Regions from separate parts of the Pseudomonas sp. GL_090 genome, predicted to be linked through region 2. Evidence: predicted binding sites of a transcription regulator. Region 2 holds the regulator's gene; each other region holds the start of a gene.

Region 1 (4,772 bases), 3.1 Mb from region 2:
CAACAAATCCATAACTGAACGTATTTTCCAAGCCATTGGCTTCGAACTGCTGGCCATCCTGATCTGTACCCCGTTGCTGGCCTGGATCATGAAAAAACCGATGCTGGAAATGGGCATGGTCACCGTCCTCATCGCCGGCCTGGCCCTGGCCTGGAACGTGGTCTTCAACGGTCTGTTCGATCGGCTGCTCAAGCGCCTGGCCATCGCACACAACGCCTGGGTCCGCGTGGTGCATGCGCTGTTGTTCGAAGGCGGACTGGTGGCCCTGGGCGTACCGCTGATCGCCTGGTGGCTGAATGTCAGTCTGTGGCAAGCGTTCCTGCTGGATATCGGTGTGTTGCTGTTCTTCCTGCCGTACACCTACGTCTACCACTGGGCATATGACGTGGTTCGGGAGCGGATGCTGGTGACTCGCGAAGTTTGCTAAGTACCGTTTTTGTGGCGAGAGAGTTAGCAGGCGTCAGTAATCCCGCTGCTTGCGAAACGCCCAGCGCCCGGCGATCACGGTAAAGGTCGCCACCAGCGCCACCAAGACCCAGAAACCCTGCGGATCATCGGCCAGCGGAATGCCGCCGACGTTCATACCGAAGAAACCGGCAATGATGTTGATCGGTAGCGCCAGCACCGTCACCACCGTCAGGGTGAATAGGGTGCGGTTGGTCTGTTCGTTGATGTTGGCGGCGATCTCCTCCTGCAACAGCTTGATCCGCTCACCCAGCGCCGTGAGGTCGTTGATGATCAGCGCGAACTCCTCGGTGGATTTGCGCAACTCCTTCACGTCTTCCTTTTGCAGCCATTGCGGCGGCCGGTTGAGCAGGCGCAGCAATGAGCCCGGTTCCAGCGCCAGCAGCCGTTGCAATCGCACCAGCACCCGGCGATTGGCGCCCAGTTCGGCGCGGTTGGTCGACAGCCGCGAGGACAGCAATTCATCTTCGATCTGATCCACGCTCTGGCTGGTCTTGCGCACGATCTGGGTCAGCACTTCACCCTGGTCGCGCAGCAGATGCACCAGCAACTCCAGCGGGGAACGAAAGCATTCCCGGGCCTTCACCGACGAGCGCAATTTGTCCACCGAGTGCAGCGGTTGCAGGCGGGCGCTGATGATCAATTGGCTGCGGGCGCACACCCACAGGGTCGAGACATCCGAGGAGACCATGTTGCTGAGGTTGAACACCACATCGTTGACCACCGCCAGTAACGCGGAGTCGACATGTTCGATACGCGTCGAGCGCGAGCCTTCGTGCAGCGCTTCGAAAAACTCCTCGGGCAATTCCAGATGGCTTTTCATCCAGCGCTCGCACGCGGCGTGGGCCAGGTTCAGGTGCAGCCAGAGAAATTGCTCATTGCTCTCCGGTTGTTGCAGGTACTGCAAGGCCTCGGCGGAATTGATTTCCCGACCGGCCTCACCGGGGCGAAAGCTGAAACCGTAAAGCAGGCCGAACAGATCCGTGTCGCGATGGCTTTGATCGATGCTGTGGTTCATGAGGACTCGCAAGGGGAGGCGCCTGTCACATGTTTTACAGATTCACTTGAGCGGCATCATTGCAAGCGGGGGTGACGTTTTTGTGACAGGAAAATAACGCAAAAAATTGTTCTACCGACGGTCGGGATTTTCTCAAGAACCGCTCTGGCTAGCCGATCACGCTTGGGTTGAGTTGCGCGCCGTCGGCCTCGGCCGGGACCGCAGACAGGGATGTCCGGACACTTTTCACGCCTTAACGGGCGTGCCTCATTCCTGTCATGAGTACCCTGCGATGCTTTTGCAAAAGTCCCTGAGAGCACAAATTCTTGCCCTGCTGAGCGGCAGTCTGCTGGCGATGCTGTTGATCGCCCTGGCGTGCTTTCACTTCCTGTCCAGCGGCGTGCAGAACTACGCCAATCTGATCGAAGGCCCGCTGCACACCTCGCAATTGATCGATGAAGCCAACCTGCAATTCAAGGTGCAGGTGCAGGAGTGGAAAAACGTCCTGCTGCGCGGCAAGCAACCGGCGGACCTGAGCAAGTACTGGGGGCAATTCGAGGAGCGTCAGCGCGATGTGCAAAACATCCTCGGCGAGCTGGCCGCGCAGAAGGGCATCGAGCCGCCACTCAAGAGCCGAATCGAGCGCTTGCGTGACGAACATCGTCAGTTGGGCGCGGCCTATCAGAAGGGCCGGGACGCGTTCGTGGCCGCCGGTGGTGACCCGGCGGCGGGCGACGCGGCGGTCAAGGGCGTGGACCGCGCCGCCAGCGATCAGATGAGTGAACTGGTCAGTGAGTTGCGCAAGCAGGGCGCTGAACAATCGACACTGATCAGCGCCAGTGCCGATCGCACGGTGTTGCTGGGGCTGGTCGTGATGCTGGTTTCGGGGCTGCTGATCGGCCTGCTGAGCCTGTGGCTGGTCAACCGTAACCTGGTCGAGCCGATCCGCAAACTGATCGAATACGTGGCGCAACTCAGCCAGGGGCGTTTTGCCGAGCGCGTGGCCAGCACCCGTCAGGACGAGTTGGGCAAACTGGCGATGGCCGCCAACACCCTGCGCGATTTCCTCGCCGAAACCTTCAGCCGTTTACAGCGCAGCGCGTCGGACCTGGACAGCGCCAGCGGTGAGTTGAATTCGATCGCCACCCTGATGGCCGGCGGCACCAACGAGCAGTTCAACCGCACCGATCAGGTGGCCACGGCGATGAACGAAATGTCCGCTACCGCACAGGAAGTCGCCCGTCATGCCGCCGAAGCGGCGCGGGCCGCCGACGATGCCGACCAGTCCGCCCAGCAGGGCGAAAAAGTCATGCAGGGCACCATCCACACCATCACCCGGATGCGCGGCGAAATCGCCAACACCGCCACGGTCATCCGCCAGCTTGAAACCGACAGCGGACGCATTGGCAAAGTCCTGGAAGTGATTCGCGGCATCGCCGAGCAGACCAACCTGCTGGCGCTCAACGCCGCCATCGAAGCGGCCCGCGCCGGTGAGGCCGGACGCGGATTCGCGGTGGTGGCCGATGAAGTGCGCAGCCTGGCCCAGCGCACGGCGGCGTCGATCATCGAGATCAACCAGATCATCCAGACCGTGCAGACCGGTGCAATCGAAGCGGCCCAGGCGATTGAAAGCGGTCAGTCGCGCAGCGAACAAAGCGTGCAGCAAGTGACGGAGGCCGGCGCCATGCTCGAGCGCATCACCCTGGCCGTGGAAGCCATCCGTGACATGAACCGCCAGATCGCCACTGCCGCCGAAGAGCAGACCTCGGTGGCTGAAGACATCTCGCGCAACCTCACCGAAATCACCAGCATCGCCAGCACCAACCTGGACAACGTGCAGCGCACTGAAGCGGCCAGCACCAACCTGCACGGGTTGTCGGGGCAGTTGAACGAGGTGACGGCGCGCCTGAGCGCTTGATGAAACGGACTGTGTACCGGGTTCCTTATCGATTCGGTACACAGTCGGTCTCAGTGCAGATACAGGGTGTCGATGACGGGTTGAACGTGAATCCACAGTGGAAAAAACACCATGGTCAGCACGTCGGCCTGATCAATCATCCAGACGCAGAAAAGCCGCACGATCCGAAAAGCGTGCGGCTCTTTGTTGTGCATCAGACGTCTTTTTTGTTCTTCAGGACTTCGCCGGTGGTGGCGTTCAAATCCACGTCCCATTCAACATTGCTGGCGTCACGCAGTTCGACTTCGTACTCGTAGATGGTGGAGTGTTTGTCCAGGTCGCTGTCGGTAATGGTGGCCCCCGGGTGCAGCTTCAACACGATCTGGTTCAACTCTTCCATAGGCTTGATCTTGCCCTCCTTCACCAGCTGAGGGATCTGGTCGACGGGAACGTCTTTGGCCTGGGCCAAACCAGCGGTGAGCGTCAGGGCGGCAGCGGTGAAGAGGGCAGTCAAAGTCTTCATGAGTTCTTTCCTTGGGATAGTTGTTCAAGTGGGATCAGGTTAGTCGTATCAACTTAATTCACCCTTAAAACTGAGCGTTCGATTGCTTCGTTTGTTCAATTCTGTGCCCGGATCAACTCGCATGCTTTGCCTTCAATCAATGGAGGTGGCGATGAAAACTATCATTGCGGGGTTGTACGCACCGGTATTCTGGGGCGGATTCATCGGGGCAGGGGTGTGGTTGATCGGTGTCGGTGGCCTGTCGACGCGGTGGTTGTTGCCGCTGTTTTTTGCAGCCTTGCTGGTGTCGTTCCTGGCTGAATGGACAGTGCCCTATGAGGCTTGCTGGAACCGCAGCGCCGGCGATCGTCGACGGGACATCCTCAACGCACTCATCAACGAAACCTTGGGCGCCCTCGGGCTTTTGGCAATGCCGGCTCTGGTGGCGTTGCTGGCGATTGAGGGTGCGTGGCCACGGGGCTGGCCGTTATGGCTGCAACTGGGGCTGGCGATTTTCGTGGCAGACGCCGGGGTCAGCCTGATGCACTACGCCAGTCATCGACTGCCCTGGTTATGGCGATTGCACGCGGTGCATCACAGCGTGCAACGCCTGTATGGCTTCAACGGCTTGATGAAACATCCGCTGCATCAAATGCTGGAAGCTTCGGCGGGGCTATTGCCGCTGCTGGTGCTTGGCATCCCGCAGGACGTTGCAGCGCTGTTGACGTTCTCCATCGCGATTCAGCTTTTGTTGCAGCATTCGAATGTCGACATGCGCCCTGGTCCCTGGCGCTGGATCTTTGCCTGGGCACCGATGCACCGCTTTCACCACATGAAGTACGGCAAAGCTGGCGACGTCAATTTCGCCTTGTTCTTCAACCTGTGGGACTGGCTGTTGGGGACCGTTTTTT
Region 2 (4,772 bases):
GCTGCCGGCGGCATTGCCGGCAGGCGCTGGAGCAGCCTTCGGGGCCTCGGCCTGGGCCTTGACGGCATTCAGCGAGTCCAGCAGTTGTTCGAATTCATTGTCGGTGATATCGCCCGACTCGGCTTCAGCCACAGGCGCTTCGACCACGGCGGCGACAGGCGCGGCAGCCACCTCGTCAGCCGATTGCGGCTCGGCCAGACGGGCCAGCGCCGCGAGCAGTTCCGGTGTCGCGGCCGTGATCGGGCCGCGTTCGCGGACTTCGCTGAACATGCCGTTCACCGCGTCCAGCGCTTCGAGAACCACGTCCATCAGTTCCGAGTCGACGCGACGTTCACCCTTGCGCAGGATGTCGAACACGTTCTCGGCGATGTGGCAGCACTCCACCAGTTCGTTGAGCTGGAGGAAGCCGGCGCCCCCTTTTACAGTGTGAAAACCGCGAAAAATTGCATTGAGCAGATCCGCATCATCCGGACGGCTTTCCAGCTCGACCAGTTGCTCGGACAGTTGCTCTAGAATCTCGCCGGCCTCAACCAGGAAATCCTGAAGGATCTCTTCATCGGCGCCGAAGCTCATTAAGGGGGTGCTCCTACAGGTCTAAAAACCCAAAAAACCTAAAATTCCAAAACTCTAAAATCCCAGGCTGGATAACAAATCGTCCACATCGTCCTGACCGGACACAACGTCTTCTCTTTTATCGGCATGAATCTGCGGACCTTCACCCTGAGAGAGATGTTTTTGTGGATCTTTTTCAGCAAGCATCGCTTCACGGTCATGTTCGATGCCCGCAAAGCGGTCCACCTGACTGGCCATCAGCACGAGCTTGAGCAGGTTGCTTTCAACTTCGGTGACCAACTGGGTCACACGCTTGATCACCTGGCCTGTGAGGTCCTGGTAATCCTGGGCGAGCAGGATGTCGTTGAGGTTGCCCGACACCGCGCGATTGTCCGTGCCGCTGCGCGTCAGGAACCCGTCGACCCGCCGGGCCAGTTCACGAAACTCTTCGGCGCCGACTTCGCGACGCATGAAGCGCCCCCAGTCCGCGCTCAACACCTTGGCTTCATCGGCCAGGCCATTGACCAGCGGCGTGGCACTTTCCACCAGATCCATGGTGCGATTGGCCGCGGCCTCGGTCAGCTTGACCACGTACCCCAGGCGTTCGGTGGCGTCGGTGATCTGCGACACTTCTTCGGCTTGCGGCATGTGCGGGTCAATCTGGAAATTGACGATCGCGCTATGCAGTTCGCGGGTGAGCTTGCCCACTTCCTGATACAGGCCACGGTCACGGGTCTGGTTGAGCTCATGGATCAATTGCACCGCGTCGCCGAACTTGCCTTTTTCAAGGCTCTCGACCAATTCGACGGCGTGTTTTTTCAGGGTCGATTCAAAGTCGCCCAATGAAGTTTCGTTATTGCCCATAGCTCCCCCGTGGCGCATTCATCAACCGATGCGTTCGAAAATCTTCTCGATTTTTTCTTTCAACGCCTGGGCCGTGAAGGGTTTGACCACATAGCCGTTAACACCGGCCTGGGCGGCTTCGATGATCTGCTCGCGCTTGGCTTCAGCGGTCACCATCAGCACCGGCAGGTGCTTGAGCTTTTCATCGGCACGCACGTGGCGCAGCAGATCGATACCGGTCATGCCAGGCATGTTCCAGTCCGTTACCAGAAAGTCGATGCTTCCGCTGTTGAGCACCGGAATGGCGGTAGTGCCATCGTCGGCCTCGACGGTGTTGGTGAACCCAAGGTCACGCAGCAGGTTCTTGATGATCCGCCGCATCGTTGAGAAGTCATCAACGATGAGGATTTTCATGTTCTTGTCCAATTCGACCTCCAAGCAGTCTTAAACGCGCCCAGCACCTGGACGCGCCATTTCAATCAATCCGGCAAAGCACTCAATGACTGTCTGGAGCACAACAGATCGCGACCGGCGCAGTTCAACACCACACCAGCCTCGTTCGCAGTGTCCCCACACTGCCCTCAGCGCGCTCGCCACTCCCCCAAACGCCCCCGCAAACGGGCCGCGCACTGGCTGTGTAACTGGCTGACCCGCGATTCGCTGACCCCCAGGACCTCACCGATTTCCTTGAGGTTCAACTCTTCGTCGTAGTACAGCGCCAACACCAGCCGCTCACGCTCCGGCAAATTGGCAATCGCATCCGCCAGCGCAGCCTGGAAGCGTTCATCCTCCAGGTCGCGTGACGGCTCGAGATGAGCACTCGCGCCATCCTCGTGCAGCCCCTCGTGTTCGCCGTCCTGCAAAAGGTCGTCGAAACTGAACAGCCGGCTGCCCAGGGTGTCGTTCAAAATCCCGTAGTAATCATCGAGACTCAATTGGAGTTCGGCCGCAACTTCGTGATCTTTAGCGTCTCGGCCGGTTTTAGCTTCAATCGAGCGAATGGCATCGCTGACCATCCGCGTATTGCGGTGAACCGAACGTGGCGCCCAGTCCCCCTTGCGCACCTCATCAAGCATGGCGCCGCGGATTCGTATGCCCGCGTACGTTTCGAAACTGGCGCCTTTGCTGGCGTCATATTTGGTCGATACTTCAAGCAGGCCGATCATCCCGGCCTGGATCAGGTCTTCAACCTGGACACTGGCCGGCAATCGCGCCAGCAAGTGGTAGGCAATGCGTTTAACCAGCGGCGCGTAACGCTCGATCAGCTCGTACTGCGCATCGCGTGCCGACTTTTTGTAGAGGTTGTAGCCGCTGGCTGTCATAGAACAGGTCCTGCTGTCTGCTGCACAAGCCGCTCGACGAAAAACTCCAGGTGCCCGCGCGGGTTGGCAGGCAGCGGCCAGGTATCGACCTTCTGCGCGATGGCCTTGAACGCCAGCGAGCACTTGGAACGCGGGAAGGCCTCGTAGACGGCGCGCTGCTTCTGCACGGCCTTGCGCACGCTTTCGTCGTAGGGCACCGCGCCGACGTATTGTAAGGCGACATCGAGGAAGCGATCCGTGACCTTGGTCAACTTGGCGAACAGGTTGCGTCCTTCCTGCGGGCTCTGGGCCATGTTGGCCAGGACGCGGAAGCGGTTCATGCCGTAGTCGCGGTTCAGCAACTTGATCAAGGCATAGGCATCGGTAATCGAGGTCGGCTCGTCGCACACCACCAGCAGCACTTCCTGGGCTGCGCGAACGAAACTGACTACCGAGTCCCCAATGCCCGCAGCGGTGTCGATCACCAGTACGTCGAGGTTGTCGCCGATATCACTGAAGGCCTGGATCAGGCCGGCGTGTTGCGCGGGGCTCAGATGCACCATGCTCTGAGTGCCGGATGCGGCCGGAACGATACGGATGCCGCCGGGTCCCTGCAGCAATACATCGCGCAGTTCGCAGCGGCCTTCGATCACGTCGGCCAGGGTACGTTTGGGTGTCAGGCCCAGCAGAACGTCGACGTTCGCCAGTCCAAGGTCCGCGTCCAACAGCATGACGCGCCGGCCAAGCTCGGCCAAAGCCAGGGACAAGTTCACTGACACATTAGTTTTCCCGACGCCACCTTTGCCGCCGGTCACCGCGATCACCTGTACGGGATGCATGCTGCCCATGTTATTTCTTTACCTTGTCTTGCATAGACGGAGGCCACATTACTGGCTGCGCGTTCACAAACGGAACAATGCATGGCAGACCATCGATGTAGGTACAAAAACTGTTCATTAATACCTCAGCCAACCTGCTTGGTCGGGCTGTGGTAGATGTCAGCGAACATGTCAGCCATGGCTTCTTCGCTGGGTTCTTCCTGCATTTGCACGCTCACGGCGCGGCTGACCAACTGATGACGACGCGGCAGATGCAAATCATCCGGGATCCGCGGGCCATCGGTCAGGTAGGCCACTGGCAGTTCATGACTGATGGCCAGGCTCAACACCTCGCCCAGACTTGCCGTTTCATCCAGTTTAGTCAGGATGCAGCCGGCGAGCCCGCAACGCTTGTAACTGTGATAAGCGGCCGTTAGAACCTGTTTCTGGCTGGTGGTTGCCAGGACCAGATAATTTTTCGAGCGGATGCCACGACCGGCCAGGCTTTCGAGCTGCATGCGCAGGGCCGGATCGCTGGCCTGCAGGCCGGCGGTATCGATCAGCACCACGCGCTTGCGCAACAGTGGTTCCAGGGCCTGCACCAGGGACTGGCCCGGATCGACGTGGGTCACCGACACATTGAGAATGCGCCCCAGGGTCTTGAGCTGCTCCTGGGCACCGATGCGGAAGCTGTCCATGCTCACCAGCGCGATGTTCTGCGCGCCGTACTTGAGCACGTAGCGGGCGGCCAGCTTGGCCAGGGTGGTGGTCTTGCCCATGCCGGCAGGGCCGACCATGGCAATCACACCGCCCTCTTCCAGCGGCTCGACTTCCGGGGTAACGATCATGCGCGCCAGGTGCGCCAGCAACATGCGCCAGGCCTGACGAGGCTCTTCGATTTCGCTGATCATCGCCAGCAGGTCGCGCGACAGCGGGCCGGACAGGCCAATGCGTTGCAAGCGACGCCAGAGGTTGGCCTGGTCCGGACGGCTGCCTTGCAGCTGATTCCAGGCCAGGGAGCCGAGTTGGACTTCCATGAGTTCGCGCAGGCTGTTGAGCTCGAAACGCATCGAGTCAAACGCCCGCGGATCCACGCCACCGGACGCTGGCGCAGCGGCCGGCGCGGGGCGACGGGGTTCGGCGTAGGTCGGTTCCATCAGCGGCTCGGCGGCGGTCAACGGCAAGCCGGCGAACAACTGGCGATTGGTTGCGTTGTCGCTCTCGCCATCGCCACGCAGGCTCAATTCGGCCTGGGCAG
Region 3 (4,772 bases), 300 kb from region 2:
ATACGGCGCCACCTGCGGTTTCTTCCCGGTGGACGACATCACACTGGAGTACCTGCGACTGTCCGGCCGCCCCCTGGAAACGGTGCAACTGGTGGAGGCGTACAGCAAGGCCCAGGGCCTGTGGCGCCTGCCCGGCCAGGAACCGCTGTTCACCGACAGCCTGGCACTGGACATGGGCAGCGTCGAAGCCAGCCTCGCCGGACCAAAACGCCCACAGGACCGGGTGTCGCTGCCCAACGTTGCGCAAGCGTTCAGCGACTTCACCGACCTGCAATTCAAGCCCACCAGCAAGGAAGAAGGCCGCCTGGAAAGCGAAGGCGGTGGTGGTGTTGCCGTCGGCAATGCCGATATGGCCGGTGAAGCGGATTACGATTACGAAGGCCAGACCTATCGCCTGAAAAACGGCGCCGTGGTCATCGCCGCGATCACCTCCTGCACCAACACCTCCAACCCCAGCGTGATGATGGCCGCCGGGCTGGTGGCGAAGAAGGCTGTGGAAAAAGGCCTGAAACGCAAACCCTGGGTGAAGAGCTCGCTGGCCCCCGGCTCGAAAGTGGTCACCGACTACTACAAGGCGGCCGGCCTGACCCATTACCTCGATGAACTGGGTTTTGCCCTGGTCGGCTATGGCTGCACCACTTGCATCGGCAACTCGGGACCACTGTCGGAACCCATCGAGAAAGCCATCCAGCAAGCGGACCTCACCGTGGCCTCCGTGCTCTCGGGTAATCGCAACTTCGAAGGCCGGGTGCATCCGCTGGTGAAAACCAACTGGCTGGCCTCCCCGCCGCTGGTGGTGGCCTACGCGCTGGCCGGCACCGTGCGCACCGACCTCAGTCGCGAGCCGTTGGGCGAGGACAAGGATGGCAACCCGGTTTACCTGCGGGACATCTGGCCCAGCAGCAAGGAAATTGCCGACGCCGTGAATCAGGTCAACACCGCCATGTTCCACAAGGAATACGCCGAAGTGTTTGCCGGTGACGCGCAATGGCAGGCGATCAAGGTCCCGCAGGCGGCGACCTATGTCTGGCAGGACGATTCGACTTACATCCAGCACCCGCCGTTCTTCGACGACATCGGTGGCCCGCCGCCCGTGGTCAAGGATGTCAACGGCGCCAGAATCCTCGCACTACTGGGCGACTCGGTGACCACCGACCACATCTCCCCGGCCGGCAACATCAAGGTCGACAGCCCGGCAGGACAATACCTGCGCGACAAAGGCGTGGAGCCGCGGGACTTCAACTCCTACGGTTCGCGGCGCGGCAACCATGAAGTGATGATGCGCGGCACCTTCGCCAACATCCGCATACGCAACGAAATGCTCGGCGGCGAAGAAGGCGGCAACACTCGCTACATTCCCACCGGGGAGAAAATGTCGATCTACGACGCCGCCATGCGCTATCAGGCTTCAGGCACGCCGCTGGTGGTGATCGCCGGCCAGGAATACGGCACCGGCTCGAGTCGCGACTGGGCCGCCAAGGGCACCAATCTGCTGGGAGTGAAAGCGGTCGTCGCCGAAAGCTTCGAACGGATTCACCGCTCCAACCTGGTGGGCATGGGCGTGCTGCCGTTGCAGTTCAAGCTGGATCAGAACCGCAAGACGCTGAACCTCAATGGCAGTGAAAACCTGGACATCCTCGGTTTGACCGGCGTCGAGCTGACGCCACGGATGAACCTGACGCTGGTCATCACTCGCGAAGACGGTAGCAGCGAGAAGATCGAGGTGTTGTGCCGCATCGATACGCTCAATGAGGTGGAGTACTTCAAGTCCGGAGGGATTTTGCATTACGTGTTGCGGCAGTTGATTGCCTCCTAGGCATGCGCTGATACAAACGCCGCCTTCGGGCGGTGTTTTTGTTTGTGACCACCCCACTATAATCTCGCTCTGCTTGATGTTGGCCCGACACTCGCTACCACTGGGGGCTGGGGGAATCCACAGAATTTCGACACAAGGACTTTCAATGTTTGCTCTGCCAAGGACTTTTCTGGCCCTCCTCTCCATCGGCTACTACTTGGCACTGGACTTCAGCAGTATGAGTTGGCCGGCGGCGATTCCTATTGTTTTGCTGTTGGTTTCCGGTTTTGCCGCTAGCCAGCAAACGCTTCAGTTCGGTCGATACGTAGGCCATGGCCTATTCATAATTCTAGCTCTGACCCTGGCGACGCATTGGTGGCCCGATTTCTACAACGGCCCAATCATCGCCACGCAGCGTTTCACCGACGACGCAGTGCCATTTACCATGTACGCAAACCTTGACAAACCCCTGATCGGATTTTGGCTGTTACTGGTCTGCCCATGGCTTGTCGGTCGGCGCTCGTTTCGATCGATCCTGTTTGCCACCGCACTGGCGCTACCCCTGAGTGCCGTGCTGGCCTTGGGTGGTGCGCTGTTGCTGGGTGTCGTCGCTTGGGCACCGAAATGGCCGGATGCCGCCTGGTTTTGGCTGCTCAACAATCTGCTGCTGGTGACACTGGTCGAGGAGGCGCTGTTTCGCGGCTACATCCAGAGCGGCCTGAGTCGCTGGCTGAAAAATCTGCGTCATGGTGAAAACTTTGCGCTGCTCCTGGCTTCGCTGATCTTTGGCCTGGCGCATGCCGGTGCTGGCTGGCAATGGGTCCTGCTGGCCAGCCTGGCCGGGATCGGCTATGGCCTGGCCTACCGTTTTGGAGGACTGACAGCAGCCATCGCTACTCATTTTGGCCTGAACCTGCTGCACTTCGGTCTGTTCACCTATCCGATGCTCGCCAGCTGACGCAAGGGTCATTTTGCAACGCATTGCCGATTATCGAAAAATAATCTCAACAATCCGTCGACCTTGCCGATACAGCACTTGAAAGCCTTGCGGATTAAAAAAGCCATGCGTAACAACCAGCCTATTACACAACGCGAGCGGACCTTCCCGGCTCAGCAACGGTTGATATCCACCACCGATGCCAAGGGCATGATCACCTACTGTAACGACGCTTTCGTCGAGATCAGCGGGTTTTCCCGAGAGGAACTGATCCGTGCTCCGCACAACCTGGTCCGTCACCCCGACGTCCCGGCCGCGGTGTTCGCACACATGTGGGAAACGCTGAAACAAGGCTTGCCATGGATGGGCATTGTCAAGAATCGCTGCAAGACCGGAGATCATTACTGGGTGAACGCCTATGTGACACCGGTCTTCGAAGGCAAACAGGTGATCGGTTACGAGTCTGTGCGGGTCAAGCCCACCGCCGAACAGATCCGCCGTGCCGAAGCGCTCTACCAACGCATCAACCAGGGCAAGTCGGCCATTCCCTCCTCGGATAAATGGGTGCCGATCCTGCAGGACTGGCTGCCGTTCATTCTGGTCAGCCAATTGAGCTTCATGATCGGTGCATCGCTGAACTCCCACTGGGGGTTTGCCCTGGCTGCCGGTCTTTCGGTGCCGCTGGGCCTGATGGGCCTCCAGTGGCAACAGCGTGGCCTCAAGCGTTTGCTGCGCCTGGCCGAGCAGACCACCTCCGATCCGTTGATCGCACAGATGTACACCGACAGTCGCGGCGCCCAGGCGCGCCTGGAAATGTCCATCCTCAGTCAGGAGGCACGCCTGAAAACCTGCCTGACGCGTCTGCAGGACACGGCCGAACACCTGACCGATCAGGCCAGGCAATCCGATGCCCTGGCGCACAACAGCTCCAGCGGCCTGGAACGTCAACGGGTCGAGACCGAACAGGTGGCCACCGCGGTCAACCAGATGGCCGCGACCACCCAGGAAGTCGCCAGCCACGTGCAACGCACCGCCGATGCCACCCAGGAAGCCAATCGCCTGACCGGTCGTGGTCGTGACATCGCCGGGGAAACCCGCGAAGCCATCCAGCGCCTGTCGGTGGTAGTCGGTGAGACCGGCGTGACGGTGACCCAACTGGCCAAGGACAGCAACGAAATCGGTGGTGTGGTCGACGTGATCAAAGGCATCGCCGACCAGACCAACCTGCTGGCGCTGAACGCCGCCATCGAAGCAGCCCGCGCCGGTGAGATGGGGCGTGGATTTGCGGTGGTGGCCGACGAAGTCCGTCAACTGGCGCAACGCACCAGCGAGTCCACCGGGCAGATTCATGCGCTGATCGCCAAGCTCCAGCAAACCGCCAGCACCGCCGTGCAAACCATGGAAGCCGGGCATCGTCAGGCCGAAGAAGGCGTGGCGCGGGTGCTGGAAGCGGACCAGGCACTGGTGGGGATCAGCGAAGCGGTGGCCAACATCACCGACATGACCACCCAGATCGCCGCCGCGACCGAAGAGCAAAGCGCCGTGGCCGAAGAGATCAGCCGCAACATCAGCAACATTTCGCAACTGGCGGACCAGACCTCGGAACAGGCGCAGAACTCGGCGTTGCTGAGTGAAGAGCTGACCAAGACTGCCAATACACAGTATTCATTGGTGGAGCGGTTTAACCGCTGATTGAGCCAGTGAAAGTGATGTTGTCTGGTAGTCCCTCATCGCGAGCAGGCTCGCGCCTACAGTTGATCCAATGTAGGAGCGAGCCTGCTCGCGATGGGGCCATCACAGCCTGCACAAAACCTCACTGAAGAAATGAGGCTACCTTCTGCGCCGCAGCCGCCAAATGCTGCACATGGCTAAACCCCGAAGCCTTCAACGGCTTCAAGTCATGATCCCCCGCCACCAGCCAAAACACCTCGATACCCGGCGATAGCGCATACCCCTCGACCGCCTCCCGGTTGCCCAACGCATCGCGTTCACCTTGCACGATCAAGGTCCGAGTCTTCAGCCCCGCCAGATGCTCAACCC
Region 4 (4,772 bases), 910 kb from region 2:
CGACCTGGGCCGACAATGCTCGACTGGCATCTTCGGTCTGATGCGCACCTTCAGCGGTGCGCTCGCCGGCGCGATTGATCTCGACGATGTTCTGGTCGATGTCGTGAGCCACCGCGGTTTGCTGCTCCACGGCGGCGGCAATCTGTTGGTTCTGGTCGACGATCATGCCGACCGCTCCCAGGATGTTTTCCAGCGCCCGCTGGACCTTCTCCGACTGCCCGACCGTGCCGCTGGCCATTTCATGGCTGGTGCCCATGGCCTTGACCGCCGCGCCGACACCGCCATGGAGCCTGGCGATCATCTGCTCGATTTCTTCGGTCGATTGCTGGGTTCGTTTGGCCAGGGTCCGGACTTCGTCGGCCACCACGGCGAAACCACGGCCCTGCTCACCGGCCCGCGCTGCCTCGATGGCGGCATTGAGCGCCAGCAGGTTGGTCTGCTCGGCGATGCTCTTGATCACTTCGAGCACGCGGCTGATGGACTGGCTGTCGCTGGCCAGTTGGTTGATCACCAGTACCGATTGATCGATCTCGCTGGCCAGCGCGGCAATGCTGCCTTGCTGAGATTCCACCAGACTGCGGCCACTGATGGTCTCATCGTTGACACTGTGGGCACTGCTCACCGCCGCGGCGGCACTGCGCGCCACTTCCTGGGAAGTGGCCGACATCTGGTTCATGGCCGTGGCCACTTGTTCGATCTGCGTGCGCTGCCCGGCGACGGCCTGGTTGCTTTGCGCGGAAACGTTTTGCACTTGCCCGGCCTGACGCTCGACTTCGCTGACGGTCTGCCCTACCCGCTCGATCAGGTCATGGATTTTTTTCACCGTGCCGTTGAACACCTCGCCCAACTCCCCCAGCTCATCGCGGCTGTGGGCACTGAAGGTCACGGTCATGTCGCCGGCCGCCACCTTGTCCATCACCGCCCCCAGGCGCTTGAGCGTGGTGCGGGTCGAGGCGTAGAAAGCGCCGTAGAGATAAAAGATCAGCACAAATACGACTGACAGCGCCACGGCCTGCAACACCATGTGCGTGCGGTTCTGGTCCAGGCGTTGCTGCAACTGCGGGCCCAGATACTTCAGGGTGGCTTCGTTGAGTTGGTAGGTCTGGTCCATCAGGGCAGTGACCTGATCGTAAAAACCCTGCCACGGCGCGTCGAGGGTATCGGCCATGACCACTTGCTCTTCGAACAGCTCGCTGGCCTTCTTCAAGGATGCCCGGCTGCTATCGGCCTGAGCGGCCAGGGTCTCACGCGCAGCCTTGCTGGAACCCAGGGCATCCTGCAACTTCAGGCCATACTCGGCCTGGAGCTTTTCAATCTGCGCCAGCAATTCATCGAAACGGGTACTCGAAGCCGAATTGATGAACCCCTGCCCCAACGAGTAAGACCCCATCGCCCGACCTTCGCCCAGGATCTGGGTGACCCGTGGCGTGACGAGGGTGACGAGCTCGCTCAACTGGCGCATGTCGCTCTGGTTGTCGCGACTCAGGCCCGACTGGCTGGTGATGAGCTGGCTGAATATCTGCGCGCTGCCCACCAGTTTGCCGATCAAGGCACTTTTGCTTTGCAGGGAGTTTTCCGTTTGCTGGGCCTTGAACGCGGTGATCATTTCATCGCGTTTACCATCAAACACCGCGACCTGCTCCGGGTCGCTGGCCATCGGTGTCAGCCCTTGCAGGCGAGTCAGAATATTCTGCTCGAGGGTGCTGATTTTCGATTCGACATTGCCGGCCTTGCCGGATTGGCCGAGGCTGACATTGATCTGCACCAGGTTGTTCAGGGTTTCCAGATCGCGCCGCAGCGTCAGGCTGCTGCCCAACAGGTCGAGACTTTGCAGTTCGATGCGCGTGCCCTGGAATTCGCGATAGGAGTCCCGCACCAGATAGAAGTTGGTCACCAGCATCGGCACCAGGAACAGTACGCTGATCAGGCTGAACTTCATGCCGAAGCTCAGGCGGTTCATCAGTGCGACAGCGGGATAGAGCAAGCTCTTCACTGGATGTCTCCCTTCGATTTCTTATTTTTTTTATTGGCGGGCGCAGACAGACGGCAGATAGCCACTATTCGGCGCTATCTCTGTATAACTTAAATCGGCAGGAGGTTTTGTAACTTAAGGTTAACGACAGGGCGAAGCACTTCGCACTAGTGACCGCCCTGTGATCAAGGAGCTTTTCTGAATGCAGCGTTAATGCAGGACCGTCCACAACGCAAACCCGGCATACCAGAGCACCGCCGCACGCAGCAGCAACGCCCAGATGCGGTCCAGATTGTTGATACCTTCGGCGCCGCTCACCGGTGCCGGAATTTCACCGGCCACCAGCCCGACTTTCACGATCAATTGCGCGGCGCTGATGTTCCAGTTCAGCAGCTCATGCAGCATGACCCGACTGACCGCGACAAAATTGCCAACCAACGCCAGGCTCGCCGCCAGCAGACGCACCGGCAACCAGTCGAAGGCATGACGCAGTTGCCCGGCGCGCTCTACCACCGCCGGGTTTTTCCCGTGTTCTTCGGCCAGCGCCAGCAGCCGATAACTCAGCGCCGCGACCGGTCCCAACAGGAAGTACCAGAAAATCACCGCGAAAAAGCTCTGGTAGGCCTCCCACAGCAAATGCCCTTCGACCTGCTCCAGCAACTGCTCGCCACTGTCTGCGCAGATATCCAGATCGCGCTTGGCGACATGGGCCGCCGCTTGCAGGTCCTCCCGACGCCAGGCATCACGGAACGGTCCGAGATCACCCAACAGATCACCGCGCCCCAGGCTGTAGATCACCACCAGCAAATGGATCGGCAACGCCAGTAACCCGTAGGCCACCGGCTCGATGACGACCAGCAGCAAACCCAGCAACGCCACCGGCAACAAGACCATTACCGCCAACACCAGCCATGGCCGCTCCGAAAGTCGCGGGCTGGCCTCAAGCTTGTTCAGCTCGTGTGTCCAGCCATTGTCACGCTGAACCCGATGACGCAGGGCCGAGAACTTCTCGATCCATACCGCCAACAGCAACACCAGAAAACTCATCGTCCTTCCTCTTGTGCCAGGGCGGCACGATAGCGTGCCCAGTCGAACGCCGGCCCTGGATCGGTTTTGCGCCCCGGTGCAATGTCGCTGTGCCCGCAGATGCGCTCTGTGGTGATTGCCGTGAACGCCTGTTGCAACTGGCGGGTCAGGGCTGTCAATGCGCTGTATTGCGCGTCAGTGAACGGCAGATCATCCGTGCCTTCAAGCTCGATGCCCACGGAAAAATCGTTACAGGTTTCCCGCCCCTCGAAGCACGAGACACCCGCATGCCACGCACGCTCAAGACATGAAACAAACTGGGTGACGGTACCGTCACGTTCGATCAGAAAGTGCGCCGACACCCGCAAATCCGCGATCCCTTCAAAATAGGGGTGTTCGGTGACATCCAGACGATTCTGGAAAAATTCCTGCACCTTGCCGGTGGCGAACTGCGCTGGCGGCAGGCTGATGTTGTGGATCACCAGCAGGGAAATTTCGCCTGTGGGGCGCGCATTGAAGTTGGGTGAGGGGCAGACATGCACACCCTGAATCCAACCGCTCGCGGGGTCCAACTGCATACCGATTCCTTCAACGTCGACTGTATTGGCACAGTATGCCGCGATAATCCCCCGGGGCGCGATCACTTGCCGCGATTGAGGCACTTGAGGTTGCCGATCACCGACTCCAGCGCCCGCTCGAACAGCAAGGTGTCGTCAAGCACTCGCGCCACGCCGTTGCGCAGCTCCAGGGCCAGGTCGGTGCGACGGCGCTCGCCCTGGGTAACCGCGAGAAAGTCGGCCAGCAATTCGGAAAATATCGCTGGGTCATCGACAAAGTCATTCAACAGACGCTGTACGACCTGGTCGATGCGCACGTAAAGGCTGTCACGCTCATGATCGTCACAGGCTCCCCACCCCATGGCCGCGTTGGCGATTTCGTTGAGCAGACGTCGCGCCGGATGATTGCTGCGACTGAAGAAGCTCTTGTCGAGCACCGCCACCTTGACCAGTGGAATCTGCAATCGGCCAATCAGTGCCTTGAGGGAATCCGGCAGGTTGCGATCATCGAGCATGCATTCGAAAAGCATGGCGACCAGGTTGATCACATCTTCATCGGCCTCCCCGAAAACCCGCGACCGACCGCTTTTGACGCTGACTCGGGTCAATAACTGTTCGAGCTGGTTGCGCAGATCGAAATCATCAACGGCCGCCGGTGCCGGCACGTATTGCTGCAAGTGCGAAAGCAGGCGCAACAGATCTCGCGTGGAAATCGGATCGGGGCCCTCATCGGTCAGTCCGACCGTGACGCTTTTGTCAGGTCGGTCCGTGGTACGACGCACCGGGGCCAGTTTCAGGTTGGGTAAGACACCGGTGGCGAGCAGCAGCTGATTGGCTTCTGCGTAAAGCTGATCGGCCTCGCTGAGGACATAGCGTTCGAACAACGTGAGGATGATCAGCTTGACCTTGATCTCAAGCCCGAGCTGGCGTGCGGCTTGCAAAAAGTATTCGCAGAACATCGCCGGACCCAGAGGGTTGTGCAGGTCGCCCGGCTCCTTGCCCAACAAGGCACAGAGTCGGGCCGTCAGTTGGTCCAGGGCGAAACCGTCGCGATCCAGCACCCGGCTGACCATCGCCTGCACCGCGACCGTGCGCTCGCGCTCGTCATCGGGTTGCGCCGTCGAGGTATCGGCCGCCAGAGTCTGGGGCAAGGCCGCAAACGCGCTTTCGTAGTGGGCAAGTCGGATAAACGCGGCGAAAAGCTGCTCGAGAAAAAC

The links. Region 2 encodes FliA, which starts transcription of late flagellar genes. Its sites were predicted from a motif close to CTAAAGTTTNNNNNNNNNNNGCCGNTAA; they were not measured.
Region 1: AC3ITA_RS22435 (methyl-accepting chemotaxis protein) is a predicted target of FliA. The motif match lies at 1,615-1,642, and genes of this name have one in related genera.
Region 3: AC3ITA_RS09320 (methyl-accepting chemotaxis protein) is a predicted target of FliA. The motif match lies at 2,799-2,826, and genes of this name have one in related genera.
Region 4: AC3ITA_RS03840 (methyl-accepting chemotaxis protein) is a predicted target of FliA. The motif match lies at 2,085-2,112, and genes of this name have one in related genera.

The regions. Positions count from the first base shown of each region.
Region 1 covers NZ_CM174452.1:4,990,672-4,995,443, reverse strand. Annotated here, with positions in the region: gene AC3ITA_RS22445 (multidrug/biocide efflux PACE transporter) at 1-427, shown strand, start outside; gene AC3ITA_RS22440 (transporter) at 461-1,483, opposite strand; gene AC3ITA_RS22435 (methyl-accepting chemotaxis protein) at 1,755-3,380, shown strand; gene AC3ITA_RS22430 (hypothetical protein) at 3,431-3,574, opposite strand; gene AC3ITA_RS22425 (PepSY domain-containing protein) at 3,574-3,882, opposite strand; gene AC3ITA_RS22420 (sterol desaturase family protein) at 4,034-4,772, shown strand, end outside.
Region 2 covers NZ_CM174452.1:1,788,573-1,793,344, reverse strand. Annotated here, with positions in the region: gene AC3ITA_RS07915 (chemotaxis protein CheA) at 1-573, opposite strand, end outside; gene AC3ITA_RS07910 (protein phosphatase CheZ) at 628-1,416, opposite strand; gene AC3ITA_RS07905 (chemotaxis response regulator CheY) at 1,438-1,809, opposite strand; gene fliA (RNA polymerase sigma factor FliA) at 1,977-2,717, opposite strand; gene fleN (flagellar synthesis regulator FleN) at 2,714-3,544, opposite strand; gene flhF (flagellar biosynthesis GTPase FlhF) at 3,661-4,772, opposite strand, start outside.
Region 3 covers NZ_CM174452.1:2,083,763-2,088,534, reverse strand. Annotated here, with positions in the region: gene acnA (aconitate hydratase AcnA) at 1-1,816, shown strand, start outside; gene AC3ITA_RS09325 (CPBP family intramembrane glutamic endopeptidase) at 1,962-2,753, shown strand; gene AC3ITA_RS09320 (methyl-accepting chemotaxis protein) at 2,859-4,424, shown strand; gene AC3ITA_RS09315 (alpha/beta family hydrolase) at 4,546-4,772, opposite strand, start outside.
Region 4 covers NZ_CM174452.1:876,345-881,116, reverse strand. Annotated here, with positions in the region: gene AC3ITA_RS03840 (methyl-accepting chemotaxis protein) at 1-1,993, opposite strand, end outside; gene ampE (regulatory signaling modulator protein AmpE) at 2,183-3,019, opposite strand; gene ampD (1,6-anhydro-N-acetylmuramyl-L-alanine amidase AmpD) at 3,016-3,576, opposite strand; partial or broken gene AC3ITA_RS03825 (DUF1631 family protein) at 3,750-4,772, opposite strand, start outside.